2 regions of the Paenibacillus diazotrophicus genome follow, and region 2 is predicted to be linked to the other one. Evidence: a T-box and tRNA genes for the amino acid it is inferred to sense, from the RefSeq annotation. Region 2 holds a T-box; the other holds one or more tRNA genes.
The links. The T-box of region 2 lies ahead of lysS (lysine--tRNA ligase). A T-box ahead of a tRNA ligase gene usually reads a tRNA of that ligase, here a tRNA-Lys.
Positions count from the first base shown of each region.

Region 1: it encodes a tRNA-Lys, which carries the amino acid that the T-box ahead of lysS (lysine--tRNA ligase) is inferred to sense. The anticodon was not compared.

Region 1 is NZ_JBGJZN010000001.1:2,440,617-2,447,822, reverse strand. Features, by position in the region: gene ACAN54_RS11265 (manganese efflux pump) at 1-436, shown strand, start outside; gene coaE (dephospho-CoA kinase) at 446-1,042, shown strand; gene ACAN54_RS11255 (lytic transglycosylase domain-containing protein) at 1,039-1,602, shown strand; gene ACAN54_RS11250 (alpha/beta-type small acid-soluble spore protein) at 1,709-1,927, opposite strand; gene nrdR (transcriptional regulator NrdR) at 2,092-2,568, shown strand; tRNA gene ACAN54_RS11240 (tRNA-Ala) at 2,790-2,865, shown strand; tRNA gene ACAN54_RS11235 (tRNA-Lys) at 2,880-2,952, shown strand; gene ACAN54_RS11230 (HupE/UreJ family protein) at 3,076-4,275, opposite strand; gene ACAN54_RS11225 (S-layer homology domain-containing protein) at 4,518-7,206, shown strand, end outside.
Region 2 is NZ_JBGJZN010000001.1:786,472-793,677, reverse strand. Features, by position in the region: gene ACAN54_RS03565 (phosphodiester glycosidase family protein) at 134-1,255, shown strand; gene ACAN54_RS03560 (LysR family transcriptional regulator) at 1,414-2,346, shown strand; gene ACAN54_RS03555 (5-methyltetrahydropteroyltriglutamate--homocysteine S-methyltransferase) at 2,362-3,477, shown strand; T-box leader at 3,565-3,828, shown strand; gene lysS (lysine--tRNA ligase) at 3,891-5,444, shown strand; gene ACAN54_RS03545 (YebC/PmpR family DNA-binding transcriptional regulator) at 5,539-6,258, shown strand; gene ACAN54_RS03540 (hypothetical protein) at 6,429-6,608, shown strand; gene ACAN54_RS03535 (TSUP family transporter) at 6,795-7,206, shown strand, end outside.

The sequences.
Region 1 (7,206 bases), 1.7 Mb from region 2:
GGATGGGGAAGTCAGACGGGAGACGGCTGCTGCTCTTGCCGGGAACAATGGACTTGCGCAATCTTTTGAAACAACAGACGAACAAATGCCTAGATCGGCGGTCTTCTCGCTGGAGCTGCGGCATCTGGGTGTAGTGATCCAGATTCTTCGTACACCTTCTTCAGCCGATATGGACGCTTCGGGCAGTATTTCGTCTATGGAAGCGATGGTGCTTGGAATTGCATTGTCGCTGGATGCGTTCGGTGCTGGACTTGGAGCGGCACTGCTGGGATTCAGTCCCGTCTATACCTCACTGATGATTGCCCTGTTTAGCGGAACTTTTCTGCTATTTGGGATGAAGACGGGATTGAAATTATCGGGAAGCTACTGGATGAGGCATGCAGCTGCATTGCCTGCGTTATTATTAATTGCAATGGGTATAATGAAGCTATTATGAGGTGAGTACATGATTATGGGCTTAACCGGGGGCATTGCCTCCGGAAAAAGCACCGTATCTGCAATCTTTGCGGATAAGGGGGCGCGGCTGGTTGATGCCGATGTCATTGCCAGAGAGGTAATGCTGCCGGGGTCTCCGGTTCTGGACGCAGCCGTGAACAAGTTTGGAGTAGAAATCCTGCTGCCGGATGGCACGCTTAACCGGGCTAAGCTGGGAGAGATTGTTTTCCACGATCCTGAGGCTCTGCAGAACTTGAATGATCTTACACATCCGGCGATACGCCTGGAGATTAAGAACCGCATGCATGCCTTGGAGCAGGAAGACCCCCGGCGATTGGTCATCGTGGATATTCCGCTATTGTATGAATCCCGCCTGGACAATCTTTTTCAAGAGATCATCGTGGTCTACGTTCCCCGTGAGCTTCAGTTGTCCAGACTGATGGAACGCAATCAGTTAACCCTGGAGCAGGCGGAAGTCAGATTAGGTGCCCAGATGGACATTGAACAGAAGCGCAGGAAGGCTTCCTATGTCATTGACAACAGTGGAGATCTGGATCATACAAGGCAGCAGGTTGCTATTTTATGGGACAGGCTGGGGCTGTCATGAAATGGTTGCGTAAAAAAAGAGTGCTGCTCCTGCTGTTTATAGGTTTTACAGCCATTCTATTCTTGAGTACGAACTGGATGTCCTTGTTTTATCCCATTTACTATAAAAATGAGATCCGTACGCACAGCGTTACTTATGAGATGGATCCGTTCCTTGTGGCTGCCATCATTCGGGTAGAGACGAATTACAAAACAGGCCGGGAGTCCAAAAAAGGGGCTATAGGGCTCATGCAGCTGATGCCTGATACCGCCAAATGGGCACTCGAAAAGGCCAAGCTTCCGGATGTATCACTGGATAGGCTTAAGGAAGAACCATCGGCTAACATTGAGCTGGGCACCTGGTATCTGTCTTCACTATCCCGGCAGTTCGACGGCAACCGTATAGCGGTTATTGCGGCCTACAATGCTGGTCCCGGCAAGGTCAAGCGCTGGCTGGATGAAGGGGAGTGGGACGGCAGCGAAGCCGCTGTGAAGGATATTCCGATTGGTGAGACCCGCCATTATGTGCAGCGTGTTATTTATTATTACGAACAGTATACAGAGATCTATAATGAGTTCTAGGCTGCGAGGAGTAATGAATAATCATTAAGCCCCTGAGTTATGTAAAAAGAAGTATTACACGACCCGAAAGTCGAATAATACTTCTTGGCAAACTTAGGAGACATGTTTATTTGAACTGACCTGCCAGTGATTGTTCAGCCAGGGTTACAAGACGTTTTGTGATGTAACCACCGATCGAACCATTTTCGTAAGAAGTTTTATTGCCTTGGTACCCGTCTGGGGAGAGGGTGATACCGAGTTCTTGGGCAACTTCGTATTTCAGTTGATCCAAGGCACCGCGTGCATTTGGAGCTACCAGGTTATTGGAGCTGTTATTTTGGCTCATTACTGTTCACCTCCTATCGGTTGGTAACAGTATTATGTGCTGGACTTGCCATCTTCATAACAACAAATAAACGGTGTTTTATGGAAATTAGAATGAGCGCTTCAGAGCCGATTCTTTGCCGGACCGGGGCGTTACACCTATTGCAAAAGGAAGTGATTAAGCTTATGAAATGTCCTTACTGTGATCACACGAATACCAAAGTGCTGGACTCACGCCCGGCCAACGAAAATAAGTCAATCCGTCGCAGGCGGGAATGTGAATCATGCAGCCGGCGGTTCACCACATTTGAGATGATCGAAGAGACACCGCTGATTGTAATCAAAAAAGGCGGCAGCCGCGAGGAATTCAGCCGCGACAAAATCCTGCGAGGCCTGATCCGCGCCTGTGAGAAACGTCCTGTCTCCGTTGAGCGCCTCGAGGTCATCGTCTCCGAGGTCGAGAAGTCGCTGCGGGGGATCGCCCTGGCTGAAGTGGAGAGCCGCCAGATCGGTGAGCTCGTCATGGAGCAGCTCTATCCTGTAGATGAAGTCGCTTACGTCCGCTTCGCCTCCGTCTACCGCCAGTTCAAGGACATCAACATGTTCATGAAGGAGCTGAAAGGCCTGTTGTCCAAGAGTACCGGGGAGCTGGAGGGATTGTAGTCCTTCTAAGTTGAAAGTAATAAGCCGCTGAACTGCTGGCGGCTTATTACAAGGGTTAGCGTGGGGCGCCTCCAAGCTTTTTGAAAAAAGGTGTTGACACGGAACCTGAATTTTTATATTATATAGAAGTCGCCTACGAAACAAATCAACTTCTAAGTGACATGAACATTACAAATAAAGTAAGTTTTTAGAATACATATTGTAGTTCTAAAACGTCTCATGGGGCCATAGCTCAGCTGGGAGAGCGCATCGCTGGCAGCGATGAGGTCAGGGGTTCGATCCCCCTTGGCTCCACCAATAATTTTATACTTGGACTCTTAGCTCAGTTGGTAGAGCAGTAGACTCTTAATCTATTTGTCCAGGGTTCGAGCCCCTGAGAGTCCATCACAGTAAGAACGGCAGAGATGCCGTTCTTTTTTGTTGTCTGGGAAAGGGTGGCGGCCTTCGGAAGTTCAGTCAGGAAATAGACCGCATCCTTTACGAGAGGGCGGTCTATTTCTTTTTGAGTTATATCAGTAGTCCAAATAGCCGTTGAACTAACCATACTGCACCAAGAGTGGTAATTACCCAAGAACCATAGATGAAAGTGGGCTTGAAGAAGCTCTTTTTTTGTAAATAGATGAGGATTGGAAGCAGAAGCAGCACAATGCATAACTGGATACATTCAATACCTACATTGAAGCTGATCAGATCCACCGCTAAATGGCTTTTGGGCAGGTTCATCCCGCGCAGAATATCCGAGAATCCGATACCGTGAATCAGTCCGAATAAGAACGTGACAACCCACCGGAAACGTATTTCTTTACGGAAAATATTCTCTAGGGCAACATAACAGATGCTCAAGGCAATGACCGATTCCACCAACTGTGAAGGTAAGCTAATCCATTCCAGGACGGCGAGAGTTAATGTGATGCTGTGCGCTAAAGTAAAGGCTGTGATAATTGAAATATATTGCTTAAGCTTTTGCTTTCTTAACAAAAGAGCGAACAAAAACAATAAATGATCATAACCAGTCAAAATATGATTCATTCCCAATTGGAAGAATGAGACCCAATCAGACGTAGAGGTCATAACGGTGTTCCTGTCGTTTTGTGAGGAAGGGCTCTGAGAATTCGGGCTTGAGGTGTTGGGGGATGAGGTTAATTGTTGTTGCTGCTGCTCCTCTGTTAGAAGCATGGTCCATGTCCGGTTTTTCCCCTGTAAAACAGTCTCACTTACCTGACTTCCGTAGTGTGCAGTAATTAAATTGACGTAGGGCGAACTTGAGGTTTGGGAGTATAGGCCATCCATAATAGAGATTGTCTGCCCAGGTTCAAAGGCTGGATAGGTATAATGCCAGGTCACTACCTCTTTATCACTTTTTTGCTCAAGCTTGATTTCCAGAAGCTCTCCGGTCTGCCCACTCCCGTTCATTTCCAGCACGACACTGTCGTCGATCCACTCATCTAATCTATGTTTGTTGTCCTCAAGCTCGTCCGCTTGTAGAATTCCATCCCCATTCGTATCTACATCCATACTCTCAATTATAGAAATGACGTCTAAGGAAAAAGAGAAATCGGTCTTATCTTTGTTAAAGGTAACCATAGTATAGCTAGCGCTAAGAGCATGGGCCGATACCATTTGGTTGGAGAAGACAACTGAAACGATGAGTGCTGTGAAAAGAATGAATCCTTTAAGTATGCTGGATCGGAAATTACGAGATAACAAGGTGGTACCTCCCTATAAGTTGAGCAGTATGATTGTTGTCGCACATAACCAGTATCATAGCAAAAAAATATTTTCGGTATATATGCCCAGTGTAAAGCTAAAGGAATAATTTACGAAATTAATACAATCTAATACTTTGGATCTTACATAACGTGATTATTGTTAATGTAGCAAGGCTGCTGGGCATATAGTGAAACTACTATTGGATGAAGCTTGTACACACAAGAGGAGGAATTTTTTTTATGGAATTACGTAGTAGCCGATTCAACCGATTTAAAAGAAGGACGAGCTTGGGATTAGCCGTACTTCTGCTCCTGTTGTCTGTATCTCCGCAAGGATTGATGATGTCCCGGGCTTCAGCGACTGCTTCGATAGATTCGCCGCATGTTGTGATTAGTCAGGTATACAGCGGGGGAGGAAATGGCACGTCACCCCCATATTCTAATGACTTCATTGAATTATACAATCCTACCGACAGTGATGTTAATCTGGATGGTTATTCCGTTCAATATACTTCTGCGGCAGGGACAACTTGGACCAATATAACTATCATAACAGGCAAGGTTATTCAATCCCATGGCTTCCTGCTGATTCAAGAAGCGAAGGGCACCACTTCAACTGTGGATCTTCCTTCACCTGATGTTACAGGTTCTATTAATATGTCAGCAACAGCGGGAAAGGTGGCGCTTGTGAACGCGCAGACTGCCATTACTGGTATTGCAGATCCTGCTGTTGTAGATTTCCTGGGCTTTGGTACCGCCACTGAATTCGAAGGTGCTAAGCTGACTGCATTAAGCAGTACCACCAGTGCTCAAAGAAAATCCGAAGATGGCAGCAACTCCGGACCCGGAAAAGGTGCTGGCCTGGACACCAATAACAATAGTACGGATTTCATCGTTGCTCCCGTGCTTACACCAAGAAACTCAGCAACGCCAGCTGTTATAATTACCAAAAGTGCACAACCTCTTGGTCAGAACATTCAATTCACCAGCCAAGGTGCGGTGGGTACAATCACAGGCGATGTATCATCTGTTACGTCCTCTACATATGTTTCCCTATATTTAAGTGATCCAGGTGCCGCACCAGTTCCGGTTACACAGGCGGTTTATGCGGATCCTTCCGGTGCATTCAACCTGACCTTCGATAATTCCAGCGACAGCAAACAAGTCTATCTTACGGCAACTGAACTTGATAAAGTAGCCAGTAAAGCTGTAATGATCAACCTGGCACAGTCAAGCGCGGTGCTTGATAAGACCAAATTATTGTATTACCTCGACGCAAGCGGGGGTGGCAGAATTGTAGGAAATGCAGGGGCAGCTGCAGCGAATTCGCTGATCTACAGCTACAATAGTGCAGTAGGTGGAGCGAGGTTCTCCTCTACAGCCGATGGCAAAGACTACGTTGTCTCGGGTGCAGACGGCTCTTTTTCCTTTACGTTTACTAACGGGACAGATGATGTTCATGTAGCACAATTGACAGCTACGCCAAATGGCAAGAACCTGGAAGGTTCACGTACAGCCATTACCAAAGAAGATACAACCGTGATTACCCCAATCAGCACATTACGGACGAATGACAGTGCGGGTAAATCGGACAAAATCAATCAGATTTACACGATACGGGGAGTTGTAATTGGCAATAACCAGGTCACTGCGGCCAATACATTCTATATACAGGATGCTACGGGCGGCATCGCGGTGTTCGGAGCACTGCCAGCAGGGGTTACCGTTGCCCAAGGTGATTTGATCACTGTAACGGGGTCGGTTCTATTTTATAACGGCTTAACTGAAATTACGCCTACAACCGTTGTTAAAAATAGTACAACCAACCTTCCGCTTCCTTTTGAATCGACGCTGCCCGATCTGATTGATTATAACAAGGCGGAGCCGCTTGAGGGATCATTAGTAAAATTCACAGGCAAAATCACAAATATTCCAGCTATTTCTGGCACTGGATATAATCTCACTGTAGCAGATGCCGTAACAAACAAAACGATCACGGTACGGGTCACCACTGCCAGTGGCATTGACGTTTCTACCCAACTTCAGAAGGATTCAACCTATACCTTTACAGGGATATTCAGCCAGTACGTCTCAGGAACCACGTATAAGAGCGGATACCAGGTATTCCCAAGATCCATCGCAGACGTGCAAGAGATTAAAGAGCTTTCCCTTGTCCATCAAGCAGTAACTGAGGCATACACCAATACGGATATTTCATTAACAGCAACTGCCAGAAACGCAGACTCTGTTATCCTTTATTACAGAACAGCAGGTGGAGCGTATACTGCCAAGCCGATGGTTTCATCCGATGGCATTACTTACGCTGCTGTGCTGAATACAAGTTTTGTTGCTGCCGGAAACAGCTTTGACTATTACATCGAAGCCAAGATGGGACAAGATACAAAGCAGTCGGGAACTCCGGTAACCCCATATACGGTTTCTGTTGTTAACGACACCTTTGCACCTAAATTTTACGAAGAAACTCCGATGTCTGGAACAAAGATCGAAGATAGACAACCTGTAATTTCTGTGAAATATGATGAGCCAAGCGGCCTTGATGCTGCAACTCTGGAAGCTACACTCGATGGAACGGCTGTACCCTCTGTAATTAATGGGGATACCATTGAGATGAACAATTCTGCTGATTTATCAGTGAGTGATCACACCGTTAGTGTCAAAGTCAGTGATACCAAGCATAATGTGGGGACCTATACTTGGAGCTTTACTGTAACACCTGTATTTACCGGTGGGAATCACTATCGCGGGACTACTCATAACCATACGAATATATCCCATGATGCTGCAGGTACCCCAGAAGATGCTTTGAAAGCAGCAGAAGCCCATCATTATGACTTCTTTGCTTTTTCAGACCATTCCCATGATATTGATGCCGCCCTGGTTGGCCAAGACACCGTAGATCATAAGGGAT
Region 2 (7,206 bases):
CACCTATCCTTCTATATAATGTTCCAACAATTTAACAAACTGAAACCTTTAATCTGGTAATATCGTCTATGATGGGGTAGATGAGCCGATGCCCATTTCCATTATCAGGCAGTACCAGGGAGGAAATCAAGAAGTGAACTCTTCATCATCTTTACCTCAGCGCAACACCGTCCGCAAGAAGAAGCCCGTTCGTAAACGCAAGAAAAAAAGCTTTTTCCGCACGCTCTCCAGACTTTTTCTATTCTTCATAATCCTGCTGATAGCCGGCGGTGCCTGGCTGTATTTTGCACCTTCTGCCCGGAACACCCGCTATTTGATAGCAGATACGCTAATCACTACACAGCACCGCTATATGGCGAAATATATTATAGGCGAAGATGAATTGAAGGAACGGGTCACAGAATACAATCTGCGGTTTCAGCATATGGGGGACGAGAAGGACACCCACGTGATTAAGGAACCTACAGCCGAAGAACAAGATAAACCGCTGGTTGAAATCGATAAGGTATCCGGCAGTGGTTATACCGGGTATGTGATGACGGTAAATGATCCAACGAAGGTCCGCTTAGGCGTACCTGATACGATAGGCTCAGGTGAAAAAGTAACCAGTATGGTCGCCCGTACGGGAGCCATTGCCGGCGTGAACGGCGGAGGGTTCGCAGACCCCAACTGGAAGGGAAACGGATTTAAGCCAATCGGCCTGGTTATTTCGCAGGGCAAGCTTTTCTATAACGGTCTCGGAGGCAAAAACTCCACACAGATCGTAGGCTTGGACAAGCAGGGCAAAATGATCGCCGGGAACTATACTCTCGAGGAGCTTAGCAAGATGGGGGTGCAGGAGGCGGTATCTTTTCAGCCGCGGATTATTGTGAACGGTAAAGGGTTGATCAAGAATGCAGCCGAAGGCTGGGGGATTGCTCCCAGAACGGCGATGGGCCAGCGTGCTGACGGTGCGCTGCTGTTCGTAGTGATAGACGGCAGACAGCCAGGTTACAGTATTGGTGCGAATCTCTATGATGTGCAGCAGATTATGCTGAAGCATGGAGCGGTGATCGCAGCCAACCTGGACGGAGGATCATCGACTGTTCTGGTGAAAGATAATGAAATTATCAACAAACCCTCCTCCCAATATGGAGAGCGTTATCTGCCCACCGCATTTCTAGTGTTTGAACATCCCGAACAGGCGGATATCAAGAACATCTGGGAAGGCCTCGACCCATCCAAGATTGATGCAGGCAAGAAGCGGAGCCAATAACAAACTGCAAGCACTTCTGGCATCAGGCATGGATGGAACAGTGATTCTATGCTACTATAAGCAGAAACCCAGGTGCCGTTCCTTCCGAGGGACGGCATCTGATGTAACCGGATAGTGATGCATCAGCAAAAAAGTCCTTGCTAAAAGGAGGTACAGGTTTGACATTGCAGCAACTCCGCTATGCCATTGAGATTGCGAACAGCGGCTCGATGAATGAAGCGGCCAAAAGACTTTTTGTCTCTCAGCCAAGCCTCTCCAATGCCATTAAAGAGCTGGAGAATGAGCTGGGGATTACCATCTTTGAGCGGAATAACCGGGGTATTAGCATTTCAGCCGAAGGTGTGGAGTTTCTCGGATATGCCCGGCAGATTATTGAACAGACTGAATTTATGGAGAACCGGTATACCGGCAAGAAACGCAGTCCAATCTACTTTTCCGTATCCACCCAGCATTACCCTTTTGTAGTGGATGCTTTTGTAAAGCTGATGACAGAGAGCAAGGTGCCTGAATATAACTTTAGTCTGAGAGAGACGCAGACCTATGAGATCATTGAGGACGTCAGGACTCTCCGCAGTGATCTGGGCATTCTCTATATCAATGAGAGTAACTATAAGGTGATGAACAAGCTGTTCAGTGACGGGAACCTGAAGTTCACCCCGCTGTTCAACACGAACCCTCATGTATATGTGAGGGCAGGGCATATCCTCGCCGCTAAGGAAATGATCCAGCTGGAAGATATTCTTCCTTTTCCGTACATTACCTTTGAGCAGGGGGAGAACAACTCGCTGCATTTTTCCGAAGAGATGCTCAGCTTCACACAGATTGAGAAAAATATCCAGGTTACCGACCGTGCGACGCTGACCCATCTTCTGCTGGGCAGTGATTCCTACACGGTGGGTACGGGAATAATGGATACCGAGCTGAATGGCGAGGGGCTGGTAACGATTCCTTTTGACAGTCCTGAGGTATTCACCGTCGGCTGGATCGCCCATAAGGACCGCAAGCCAGGTGAGATGATGTCCGCATACATTGATATTTTGAATGATCTGGTATCCCGTAATTACTTCGACCTTAAATCTTTCTTACTCTAAACGCAGGAGGGACGTATGATCAGTCCAGTTACCGGCACCACACGAAATACTCCACCCTTTCGCTACGATATCGTCGGCAGCTTCCTCCGCACAGAGGAACTGAAATCCGCACGCAATCAACGTTTGCATGGAGCAATCACAGACGGGCAGCTTCATGAAGTCGAGAATAGGGAAATATTCAAACTGTTGGAACAGGAAAAGGCTTTGGGACTAAAAGCCGTTACTGACGGGGAATTCCGCCGATCCTGGTGGCATCTCGATTTCTTTCTTGGGATCACGGGTACACAGAAGATCAGTCTGGATCAGGGAAAAGGCGCCAAAGAAACTGTTCAACGTGCTGAAAGCTTCCGGATCGTAGACAAAATCGCCTTCGGGGATCATCCCATGGTTGAAGAATTCATGGAGCTGCAGCAGATGGCTGGCGATACCCTTACCAAAATGACCATTCCTTCTCCGGCATTGTTTCACTTCGTACAGGATTACAACGGCAATGAGATCTACCCGGATCGTGAGACGTTGTTCCGTGATATCATCCAAGTCTATCAGGATGCCATCCAGGCATTCTATGAAGCAGGCTGCCGTTATCTGCAATTGGACGATACAACTTGGGGGACGCTGTGCAGCGGTAGACACAGGGCGCACTTGCGCAGCCGCGGTATTGATCCCGATCAGCTCGCCAAGGATTACGTAAGGCTGATCAATGACAGCATAGCCGGGCGGCCGCAGGATATGACGATTGCACTGCATGTCTGCCGGGGGAATCTCCGCTCTACCTGGTTTGCCGCCGGCGGGTATGAGCCCGTAGCTGAGACGTTGTTTGGACAGGCTGAAGTAGATGCCTTTTTCCTGGAATACGACAATGAACGTTCCGGTGACTTCAATCCGCTCCGTTTCATTCAAGGGCAGCAGGTTGTGCTTGGCCTGGTAACTACGAAACACGGCGGTCTGGAGAACAAAGAGCAGATCATGGCACGTATCGAAGAAGCCGCACAGATTGTCCCGATTGACCAGCTGTGCCTCAGCGCCCAATGCGGATTCGCCTCCTCTGAGGAAGGGAATATGCTGACCGAGGAAGAGCAGTGGGATAAGGTTAGGCTGATTATTGAAACGGCGAATGAAGTGTGGGTTTGATGGAGTAGCAAATATTCTCAGTCAGATTGAATAATGACATACCGTACTAGTTTTGTTATAGTGAATTATATTGAAAAATTACATATCACTTCAGCAATGACGAGAAGAGTAGTTAGGCGGCATAGTTCACAGAGAGCTTCGGAATGGTGAAACGGAGCAGCGGTGTGCCTAACGAAAAAAGTCTCCGAGCTTCATACGGAATTGGGCAACATGCCCAAGGATGCTATGACGGGTTCTCCCGTTACAGAGATAGGGTATAAGCGTAATGGCCGTACCTGAAGAGGCGTGCATGGAGACATGTTCGCGAACAGAGGTGGTACCACGGCGCTGATTACAGCTCTCGTCCTCAAGATGACAATCTTGCGGATGAGAGCTTTTTTGCGTTTACACAATAATTGTTGAGGTGATTATCCATGCATTGGTCCGAAAAAATAGCAAAACGGTTAATCGAAAGCCACCCGGAGCAGCAGACATTTGTATGCGCATCAGGGATCAGTCCATCAGGTCACATCCATATCGGGAATTTCCGGGAGATTGTGACCACTTATTTTGTAAGTAAAGCACTTGAAAAAGCAGGCAAAAAAGTGCGGTTTATTTTTTCGTGGGATGACTTTGACCGTTTCCGCAAAGTTCCGGTTCATGTCGATCCAAGCTTCGGGCAGTATATTGGCAGGCCCTACACGCAAGTTCCTTGTCCATACGGATGCCACAACTCCTATGCGGAGCATTACGAACAGGAATTTGAACAGGCGCTGAGCGCTTTTGGGATCAGACCCGAATTCATCTATCAGAGTAAAGAGTATCAATCCGGCCGGTATGCACCCGGAATTCTTCATGCACTTCAGAGTAGGGGAGAGATCTATGACATCCTGATGTCCTTCAAAACAGGGGAAGCCAGCGAAGCAGAGAGAGCCGCATTTTATCCTGTGAGTGTGTATTGCGGGGATTGTGGCAGGGACTCGACTAGTGTACATTCTTTTGATGAAGAGAAAGAGCACCTAACTTATAGCTGTACATGCGGTCATCACGGTATTGTGTCTGTTGCTAAGGCGGATAATATCAAGCTGCAATGGAAAATCGACTGGCCGATGCGCTGGAATGTGGAGCAAGTACTGTTCGAGCCTGGAGGCCGTGATCATTCATCAGAAACTGGCAGCTACAATGTAGCCTCCGTGATCTCCGAGCGGATATACGGGAATCCACCGCCAATGTATGAGCCTTACGAATTTATTCGAATCAAAGGCAGTTTTGCCAAAATGTCCAGCTCGTCCGGGAACAACTACACCCCAGATGATCTGCTGAAGGTCTATTTACCGGAGAATATTCTGTTTCTGTTTGCCAAATACCAGCCCAATGCTGAGTTTCATATCGGGATGGATGAAGATGTGCTGCGCAATTATACGGAATTTGAACGTTATCGGAAGGCTTACAGTTCCCATACGCTCACTGATGATATTCATTCGGCGGTAGAACTATCGCTGATTCATCCGCTGGACCTGAATACACCTAGCTTCGGCCCTATTGCAGGACTGCTGCCTCTGATTCATTTCGATCAAAATTTGCTGCATGAGATGATGACACATAACGGGGAGGAAGTAGATGTGAACGGGCTTCTGCAAATAGCGGAGCGGGCGGAATATTGGATCAAACACTGGATGCCGCAAAAGCTGGTTACCGTAAATGGCAGCCGTGATATTGCCCTGTATGAAACTTTGGAGACTCATGAACAACAGTGGCTGGAAGCCTTTTGCGGGCTGATTAGAACCGGAGGGATGGAGGATGAGCAGATGATGACAGAGATATACGCGATTTGTTATGACGAGGATAAAAAAGTAATGAAAAACCGTCAAAAACGGTTGTTCACCCTAATCTATCAGCTGGTGCTGGGTCAGGAGACCGGTCCCCGAATCCCTGTACTGATCCAGGCAGTCGGACAGGAGAGGTTACTGGCTTTGCTGGATTTTTAGCGTACACCGGGACTGCCCTTTACGGGATACACAGAGCAGAGGTATAATATATTGGACTGTTTATAATTAATGTTGGAAAGTGAGCGGGAACAATATGGGTCGTAAATGGAATAATATTAAAGAAAAGAAGGCATCCAAGGATGCCAATACAAGTAAGGTATACGCCAAGTTTGGTGTAGAAATTTATGTAGCCGCGAAGAAGGGTGAACCTGATCCTGAATCGAACCGGGCACTAAAAGTCGTGCTGGAGCGTGCCAAAACGTACAATGTACCTAAGGCCATTATCGACCGGGCACTCGACAAAGCCAAAGGCAGCGGTGATGAGAACTACGTAGAACTTCGATACGAAGGTTTTGGACCAAGCGGTTCGATGATCATCATTGACGCATTGACGAACAACGTCAATCGTACTGCTCCTCTGGTGCGTTCTGCATTCAGTAAAAACGGCGGCAATATGGGTGTCAGCGGTTCGGTAACCTATATGTTTGAGCCTACAGCTGTCATTGGTCTAGAAGGTAAAACAGCCGACGAAGTGATGGAGCTGCTGATTGAAGCGGATCTGGATGTGCGTGATGTGCTGGAAGAAGACGATGCTGTCATCGTCTATGCCGAGCCTGACCAGTTCCATGCAGTTCAAGAAGTATTCCGCGGTGCGGGAATTACCGATTTCACTGTTGCAGAGCTGACGATGCTCCCCCAGAACTATGTAGCTCTTCCAGAGGATGCCGAAGCACAGTTTGAGAAGCTGATTGATGCTTTGGAGGAACTGGATGATGTACAGCAGGTCTACCACAACGTAGATTCGGAAGAATAGAATTATTGTACGCATGAGCCGGACAAGCAGATCATGAATCTGCTTATCCGGTTTTTTTGTGCGCACATGTTCATCATTAATCCAGCAACAGCGCATAATCCGCCCCATATCTTGCCACAATAAACTGATGCGACCCATCACCCTACAACTACTTTTCAGGAGGCAATACAATGGATAATCACACCAAACCGGATAAGAATCTGATCAACACCGTAGAGGAGCTGGATCAGGTGGCGGTGACCAGCCAGGAAGCCCAGCAAATGGAACAGAAGAAAAGCGATATCCGCAAGGAAGCGCTGCGGGATGACAAAACCACGTATAAGAAAAACGAACAGAATACGTATAAATGAGCATTTGCAAACACGGATTGGACAAGAGTGGCAGGGAAGGTTCCTGTCACTTTTTTTCGTGTATGGGATGTACAGACTGATATATATAAAGTATTCAAAGAATTCTATGGTACAAGCCCGCGAAATTGTGTATGCTGAAATTTGTTTGTATGACACTTACATACTGGCAGGAGGCTTTTTTGCATTATGGAACATGGCAGTATAGCAATGATTTTGATTTTGGTGATTTGCGGTTTTTTGGCGGGTGTGATTGATTCTGTAGTGGGAGGCGGAGGTCTGATCTCCATTCCAGCGCTGCTCGCTGCCGGCATTCCGCTCCCGCTGCTGCTGGGCAGTAATAAATTAGCCGGGACCATGTGCTCATTCACCAGTACCGCGTCTTTTGTCCGTTCCGGGAAGATCAATTTTGGAATGGTCAAGTTTCTAATTCCGTTCTCACTTGTTGGCGCGGTGGCTGGCTCATTGACCGTCCGGCAAGTACCTTCAGAATTTCTGAAGCCGCTTGTGATCGTGATGCTGGTTGTCATTACGGTCTATACTTTGTTCAAAAAGTCATGGGGTGACGTCTCCACCTACTCCCAAGACAGCAAAAGATCGT